2 regions of the Telluria sp. ZT3P39 genome follow, and region 2 is predicted to be linked to the other one. Evidence: predicted binding sites of a transcription regulator. Region 2 holds the regulator's gene; the other holds the start of a gene.
The links. Region 2 encodes HrcA, which represses chaperone genes, less so after heat shock. Its sites were predicted from a motif close to TTAGCACTCNNNNNNNNNGAGTGCTAA; they were not measured.
Positions count from the first base shown of each region.

Region 1: rpoH (RNA polymerase sigma factor RpoH) is a predicted target of HrcA. The motif match lies at 2,561-2,587, and genes of this name have one in related genera.

Region 1 is NZ_JCASIH010000003.1:16,870-21,058, forward strand. It holds gene yghU (glutathione-dependent disulfide-bond oxidoreductase) at 41-883, opposite strand; gene AC56LR_RS04200 (hypothetical protein) at 1,046-1,480, shown strand; gene rpoH (RNA polymerase sigma factor RpoH) at 1,547-2,437, opposite strand; gene ftsX (permease-like cell division protein FtsX) at 2,891-3,826, opposite strand; gene AC56LR_RS04215 (cell division ATP-binding protein FtsE) at 3,823-4,189, opposite strand, start outside.
Region 2 is NZ_JCASIH010000013.1:11,875-16,063, reverse strand. It holds gene AC56LR_RS13650 (outer membrane protein assembly factor BamE) at 1-518, opposite strand, end outside; gene fur (ferric iron uptake transcriptional regulator) at 672-1,100, shown strand; gene hrcA (heat-inducible transcriptional repressor HrcA) at 1,151-2,167, opposite strand; gene AC56LR_RS13635 (HAD family hydrolase) at 2,228-2,941, opposite strand; gene AC56LR_RS13630 (hypothetical protein) at 3,145-3,735, shown strand; gene AC56LR_RS13625 (hypothetical protein) at 3,755-4,189, shown strand, end outside.

The DNA.
Region 1 (4,189 bases), on a different contig from region 2:
CATCGCCCGGCACCTCGCACAAGCGCCGGGCCGCGATTAATTAGTCAAGGTCGGACGCCGCGTGCCGCTCCGCCACCATCTCCTCCGGCTTGCCGCGCACCCGGTTGACCTTGCGGCCGCGAATGACGGCCGGCCGGGCCGCAATTTCGTCGGCCCAGCGGCGCACATTCTTGTACTCGTGCACCGACAGGAATTCGCCCGCCTCGTACAGCTCGCCGCGCACCATGCCGCCATACCACGGCCAGATCGCCATGTCGGCGATCGTGTACTCGCTGCCGGCCACATACGGATGATCGGCCAGCTGGCGCTCCAGCACGTCGAGCTGGCGCTTGGTTTCCATCGCATAGCGGTCGATCGGATACTGCAGTTTCTCGGGCGCGTAGGCGTAGAAATGCCCGAAGCCGCCGCCCACGAAAGGCGCGGAACCCATCTGCCAGAACAGCCAGTTCATGGTCTCGACCCGCGCCACGCCATCCTTCGGCAAAAAGGCCCCGAACTTTTCCGCGAGGTAGAACAGGATCGATCCCGATTCGAACACGCGCACCGGCTCCGGCCCGCTGCGATCGACCAAGGCCGGGATCTTCGAGTTCGGATTGATGTCCACGAAGCCGCTCGAGAACTGGGCGCCCTCGTTGATGCGGATGAGCCAGGCGTCGTACTCGGCCTGTACATAGCCCAGCGCGATCAGCTCTTCCAGCATGATCGTCACCTTCACGCCGTTCGGCGTGCCCAGCGAGTACAGCTGCAGCGGATGCTTGCCGACCGGCAGTTCGGCGTCGTGCGTGGGGCCGGCGACAGGACGGTTGATGTTGGCGAAGGTGCCGCCGGAAGCGGCGGGCGGGGTCCACACGGTGGGCGGGACATAGGGCGAGGGGGTGGTCATCGGGTTCTCCTTGTTATGCCGGATGAAAGGCCCATTCTATCCGCGGCTACCCCCTTGCCGCCAACAAACAATTGTTCAAGATTATCCTCGCTTCTGCATTGGCACTTCCTATACTTAACTAACGGCCTGTGGGAAGAGGGCTGTGAGCATCAGGAGCCAATCATGAAAGCAATCGCATGCGCCGTGGTGGTTGCCGCCCTGTCGGGGGCGGCTACTGCGCAGGAAATACCATCACCAGGGCAAGTCCGCATCATTGCGCCGCCGGAGCGCATCGTGCTGCCGCAGCAACTGCGTAACGTCTGGTATGAAGAGTTCGACGGCATCAAGGGAAACTACGCCCTGTCGAACGGCAAGTCCATGCAGTTGAGCATGTGGGGCAACCGCATGTATGCCAGCATGGGCAGCATCGGGAGAGTACAGCTGATTGCGGTCTCGCCCTATGTGTTCGTCACGCGCGACGAACAACTACGGATCGTCGTCGACGACCCGGCAAAATCCTCATCGAACCGGATCAACGCCACCCTGACCATGCCGGCACACATGCTGTCGAGCACCGCGGCGCCCGGCGAATTCGTCACGCTGCTCGCGCAACGCTAGACGATTCTGCAGCACCAATGAAAAACCCCGCCGAAGCGGGGTTTTTTACTTGAAAGGGCAGGTGGCTCAAACAAACGCCGCCAGCGCACCCTTCATTTTTTTGAGCGCAGCCGATTCGATCTGGCGAATACGCTCGGCCGACACGCCGAACTCTTCGGCCAGCGTGTGCAGCGTCGCGCCGGAGCCGTCGTCGTTGGCCAGCCAGCGCGCTTCGACGATGCGGCGCGAACGCGGGTCCAGCTTGCCGAGCGCCGTTTCCAGGCCTTCGGACTGCAGGCGGGTGACGGCCTCGGCTTCCAGCACCTTGGTCGGTTCGCCCAGGTCGGACGACAGGTAGGCGATCGGTGAAAACTTGTCGTCGTCGTCGTCGGTCGGCGATTCGAGGGCGATGTCGCGGCCCGACAGGCGGGTTTCCATCTCGATCACTTCTTCGCGCTTGACGTCGAGCATCTTGGCCAGGTCGTCGACCTGGCCTGGGGTCATCGCATCGAGGCCGACCTTGTTGCTGCGCAGGTTGAAGAACAGCTTGCGCTGGGCCTTGGTCGTGGCGACCTTCACCAGGCGCCAGTTCTTCAGGATGTATTCATGCATCTCGGCCTTGATCCAGTGCATCGCGTACGACACCAGGCGTACGCCCTGGTTCGGATCGAAGCGCTTGACCGCCTTCATCAGGCCGATATTGCCTTCCTGGATCAGGTCGGCGTGCGGCAGGCCATAGCCGAGGTAGCCACGGGCGATCGAGACCACCAGGCGCAGGTGCGACAGCACCAGCTTTTGCGCGGCGTCCAGGTCGTTTGCGTCGCGCAGCCGCTTTGCCAGCGATTGTTCTTCCTCGTGGGTCAGCATCGGCAGGCGGTTGACGGCCGAGATATAGGCGTCAATATTGCCCAGATTGCCGGTAAAACCCAGGTTCAGGGCACGACTGCCGGCAGGAACCAATGCGGATTGTGCGGACATATTTATTTCCTCGTAGTAGTCTTGCTGCATCCTCAACGTGTTCCGGACCCATGTCGCGGGACACCATTTACTGTCTGTTACCGGGATGCTTCACTTGATTTTTCGCTGTCTTCAAGCCATATATTAGCACTCTCCCGTGATGAGTGCTAGACGACCCATCGGTTTGCCGAAGTCGATTAAGTTTGGCTAAAGTATTGCCAAAAGGAATCAAAATCACGGTTCGTTTCAACTGTAGAGCAGCTACTCCCCGTTTGATTGATGCAGCTCAAAAGTGAGCCTGGGAGCGCTGGAAAATCCTTGAAGACAGGTTAAGGGGGCTTGGGCAGGGCTTCTGTTGAATGGCGCACGTAAGCGGGCCACGCCCTGTAGGAGCAGGGCGCGTCTGGACGTAGGGACTGGCGGCTAAGCCGTTCGAAAGAGGCTTGTGGACGGCGGGCGCCGTCCACATCTATATCAGCTGACGCGCGCCAGGTGGCGCTGCACCGACAGCATCGCGCCGATCAGGCCCAGGCCGGCGCTGATCGCCAGCAGGCCGGCGATTTCCAGGCCGCCGAGCGGCGCCAGCTGGAATTCCGATGCATACAGCCTGGCGAATTCGGCAATCGCCCCGTTCAGCGGCGCCAGTCCCAGCAAGACCACGCCGAGCGCCACGGCGCCGGCGCACAGGCCGAGCAGGGCGCCCGTGTAATAGAAGGGCCGGTGGATGAAGTTGTCGGTCGCGCCCAGCAGCTTGGACACCGCGATCTCTTCCTTTTGCGTGAGCACCTGCAGGCGGATGGTATTGAACACCACCGCGATCACCACGATGCCGAGCGTGACGGCCAGCAGCAGCAGGGCCAGGCGCAGGATGGCCAGCAGGGCGGCCAGGCGCTTGACCCAGGCCGAATCCACCTGCACGGTCTCGACGCCCGGCAGTGCGCGCAGCTGCTCGACCATCGCATCGACGCCGGCGGCGGCATTGTTGCCCGAATAGCCTTCTAGCTTGAGCACATAGCTGTCCGGCAGCGGGTTCTCGCCGAGTGTGTCGAGCACGTCGCTCAGGCCGCTCTTGTCCTTGAGCGCGGTCAGCGCGTCTTCGCGCGCCACGAAATTGACTTTGGCCTGTCCGCCGCCGCCCACGTTGGCGGCCACGATGCTGCGGATCTGCGGCGCCAGCGCGGCAGCCTGCTCGCGCGTGGCCTCGAGCTTCATGAACAGGCTCATTTCCGGATCGACCGAGAGCTGCTGGGAGAGCGGGCGCACGTTGTCGAGCAGGGTGATGCCGGCGAAGGGCAGGGTCAGCGCGAGCGCGACGACCAGGACGTTGAACAGGAAGCTGCCCGGCGCCTTGCGTACGCTCGAAAGCGCTGCGCGCAGGGCGAAGCGGTGCTGGCGGATCCACGGGCTCATGCCGCACCTCCGACCAACTGGCCGTGTTCGAGGCGGATCACGCGTCCCGCCGTGTCGAGCACCTGCTCGTCGTGGGTCGAGATCACGCAGGTCACGCCGACCGCGTGGAAGGCGCGCAGCGCGTCGAGCACGCGGTCGGCCGCGGCGCGGTCGAGATTCGCGGTCGGCTCGTCGGCCAGGATGATCTGCGGGCGGTTGACGATGGCGCGGGCGATCGCTACGCGCTGCTGCTCGCCGCCGGACAGTTCCAGCGGCAGCGCCTTGGTCCGATCGAGCAGCCCGACCTTTTCCAGGGCGGCGCGGGCGCGTCCCTCGGCCTGGGCGCGCGGCGCGCCGGTCACGAGCAGCGGCAGCATCACGTTG
Region 2 (4,189 bases):
GCGCCGCCGACCTTGACCGGTTCGACCGGGCGGGTTTCCTGCTTGGCCTTGGTGCTGACCTTGGCCGGACCGGCGATGCGGTCGATGTATTCGCGTTCGGTCGGCAGGTTGCCGCCTTCGAAGCGCGCGACCTTGTCGTCCTTGAAGAAGACGGTGACGCGGCTGGTGGTCAGCTCGCCGTTGCCGCGCGCGAGGTAGAACGGGAAGTCCCAGCGGTCGGCGTGGAACATGTCGGTCAACAGCGGCGAACCGAGGATGAAGCGCACCTGCTCCTTGGTCTGGCCTTCTTTCAGCTGGGCCAGCATCTCTTGCGAGACGAAGTTACCCTGCTGGATGTCGGGGCGGTAAGGCGAGAAGATCCACATGAATTTCTGCAGCTTGCTGGCCTGGACCGTCTGGGCGCCGGCGTTGGCGGCGGCCGCCGATTTCTGCGCGTCGGCGGCAACCGCGGCCGGGTCCGTGCTCACCGGCGGCGCAGGGCGCGTCTGGTTGCGCCAGGCGGCGCAGCCAGAGAGCATCAGCGTGCACGCGAGGCCGGCCGCAAGGGCTGCCCGGGCTGAAAATCGACGGAGAACGGCTGGTTTGACGCGCATAGGTAACCTCAAAACGTTTGAGCGGGAGCTCCAAAACGCTATATCATAAAGCACTCCGCCAATATACGAGCAACAAACATGAGTAACAATCCCACCGACCTGAAGGCCAGCGGCCTGAAGGCTACCCTGCCGCGCCTGAAAATCCTGGAAATCTTCCAGAACAGCTCCGTTCGGCACCTGACGGCGGAAGATGTCTACAAGATCCTGCTAGCGGAGAACATGGACGTGGGCCTGGCCACCGTCTACCGCGTGCTGACCCAGTTCGAGCAGGCCGGCCTGCTCAACCGTAACCACTTCGAAACCGGCAAGGCCATCTACGAGCTCAACGCCGGCTCGCACCACGACCACCTGGTGTGCCTCGATTGCGGTCACGTGGAAGAGTTCTACGACGAAGAGATCGAGTCGCGCCAGCACGCGATTGCGGCCGAACGCGGGTACAAGATCGCCGAGCATTCGCTGGCGATTTACGGGAACTGTATCAAGGTGGGGTGTCCACGCAAGGGGTGATGGTGCAAGGATGCGGATCCGTACGCGACGGACTCCGCACCGCGGTCCCCTCACGAATTGCTCAACGCATTCGACAGCAGCTTCGCCGTAATATCCACAATCGGAATCACCCGCTCGTAGGCCATGCGGGTCGGGCCGATCACGCCCAGGGTGCCGACGATGCGGCCGTTGACTTCGTAGGGCGCGGTCACCACGCTCATTTCATCCATCGGCACCAGCTTCGATTCGCCGCCGATGAAGATCTGCACGCCACCTGCCTTGCTCGACACGTCGAGCAGCTGCATCAGCCCCGTCTTCTGCTCGAACATGTCGAACATCTGGCGCAATGAGCTCATGTTCGAGGACAGGTCGGACACCGACAGCAGATTGCGCTCGCCGGAAATGACCATGTCGTCGCCTTCGGCCATCGCCGCGCTGCCGGTTTCCACGGCCATCGCCATCAGGCGCCCCATGTCGTCGCGCAGCTCGCGCAGTTCGCCGGTGAGGCGCTGGCGCACCTGGTCGAAGGTGAGGCCGGCGAAATTCTGGTTCAGGTAATTGGCCGACTGGATCAGCTGCGTCGGCGTGTAGTCGACGTCGGTCAGCAGCAGGCGGTTCTGGACGTCGCCGCGCGGGTCGACGATGACCAGCAGGATGCGCTTTTCGGACAGGCGCAGGAATTCGATCTGCTGGAACACCGATTCGCGGCGCGGGCTTTGCACCACGCCGGCGAACTGCGACAGCGAGGACAGCATCTGGGCAGCATTGGCGATGAGCTTTTGCGGATGCTGCAGGGGCAGGCGCATCTGGTGCGATTCCATCGCGTGCTCGTCGAGATGCTGCACCGTGAGGAGAGTATCGACGAACAGGCGGTAGCCGCGCGGGGTCGGGATGCGGCCGGCCGAGGTGTGCGGGCTGGAGACATAGCCCATTTCTTCGAGGTCGGCCATGATGTTGCGGATCGTGGCGGGCGACACGTCGAGACCGGAAATCTTCGACAGCGCGCGCGATCCGACCGGCTGGCCGTCGGCGATGTAACGCTCGACGAGGGCTTTGAGCAGGGTCTGGGCGCGGGGTTCGAGTTGCATATTCCAGGAAGGCGGGAGGGTCCGCTACTATTATGCACGCTCCGGCGCGGGCCGCGCCAGTTATCCGTGCGCGCGCTTGAGCCAGTCGACCAGGCCGTCCAGGCTGTGCACCTCGGCGTCCGGCTCGATCTCGCCGGCGAAGGTGTTTTCCTTGCCCATGCGGTTCATCCAGACGGCGCGCAGGCCGGCGCGCTGGGCGCCCTGCACGTCCAGGCGCAGGTCGTCGCCCACGTACACCGCCTCCTGCGGCGCAATGGCGAGCCGGCGGCAGGCTTCCAGGAAGATCGCCGGTTCGGGCTTGGCCACGCCGAAGTTCGGGGCCGCGACCGAGACCTCGAAATGGCGCTCCAGGCCGATCGTCTGCAGGTCGGCATTGCCGTTGGTGACCGAGGCGATGCGCACCCTGCCCTTCAGGCGCAGCAGCCCGGGCAGCACGTCGTCGTAGGGAATCACGGCGTTGCGGGCGGCGAAGAACTCGGTCATGGCCAGTTCGACCTTGACGGCATCTTCGCCGGCCTGCTCGAAGGCGGCAATGAGGCCGGCGCGGCGCAAGGCGCCCAGGTCGAGCTGGAATTCGGGCTTGCGTGCAAGTAATTCAAGGCGCGCATGGCGCAGGGTGTCGATCGTGAACTGCTGCGCGACCAGCGGCGCGTGCTCGCGCAGCCAGGCAAACAACACCTGCTCGGCCTCGATGATGACCGGCGCGATCGGCCACAGGGTGTCGTCGAGGTCGAACAATACGGCTTTGGGCCAGGGGCGGCGCTGGGGTGTCATGGTGGGGTCTGCTCCGTAAACGTACAGCCAAGCATAGCGAGCCCGGAACTAGAAATCAATGCGGGCCCGTCGGTTACACCCCGATACAAAGGCAAACCGTCCAGCAGCTTGCCAAATGGACTAAAATGTTGGGCGATTATCTATCCGCCGCCACCTTCAGTGCGCGGTTGTGCATTCCACCAGTTGTGATTTTTGGAGAAATTATGAAGAGTTCCTACCTGCGTGCCGGTGCTGCGCTGGCGTGCGCGCTGGCCCTGTCCGCTTGTGGCGGCAGCGACGGCGACCTGGGGCTGGGCGGTTCGTTTTCCGGCGTAACCAAACCGGGCCTGGTCCTGCAGAACAATGGCGGATCCGACCTGACCATCGCCCCGACGGCCAACGGTTCGGGAGCCTTCTTCTTCAGCCAGCTGCAGGAAACCGATTCCGACTATAACGTCACGGTCAAGAGCATCCCGAGCAATGCCGAGAAATGCGAGGCCTTCCGCAATACCGGCAAGGTCGCCTTCACCATCAACACCGTGGTCATCGCCTGCACCGTCAAGACGCACAAGCTGACCGGTACGGTGTCCGGCCTGACGGGCAATAACCTGGTGCTGGTCAACGGCGCCGACCGCATCCCGGTTGCGGCGGGCGCCACGACCTTCGCCATGACCCCGGTGAACGAAGACGCGCCGTATGGCGTCGCCATCCTGACCCAGCCCGACAACCAGACTTGCACGGTTGCCAACGGCAGCGGCGTGATGGGCGCGAACGACGTCAACAACGTCGCCATCGCCTGCGTCAACCGTCCTTAATTCTCCCGGAGCTTACCCAATGAAGTTTTCCCTGATCCGTCCGGCCGGCGCACTGGTACTGGCACTTGGCCTCGCCTCCTGCGGCGGCGGTGGCGACGACAACAATTATTCCATCAAGGGCGTTGTCGAAGGCCTGTCCTATCCTGGCCTGGTGCTGACCACCAATGGCAACGACCTGGCCGTGGCGCCGCCGGCAAAAGCGCTCGACCCGGTGGAATTCACCTTCCCGAACCGGCTCGGCTATGGCGATGAGTTCAACATCTCGATCAAGACCCAACCGGCGCACCAGACCTGTGGCGTCAACACGCAATTCCCGCGCAGCGTCTATGGCACGGGCGGCGAGCTGACCCAGATTAACGCGCGCTTCACGTGCTCGATCAATGCCTATAACATCGGCGGCAAGGTCATCGGCCTGACCGCGGCCAACACCGGCCTGCAGCTTACCAACGGCAGC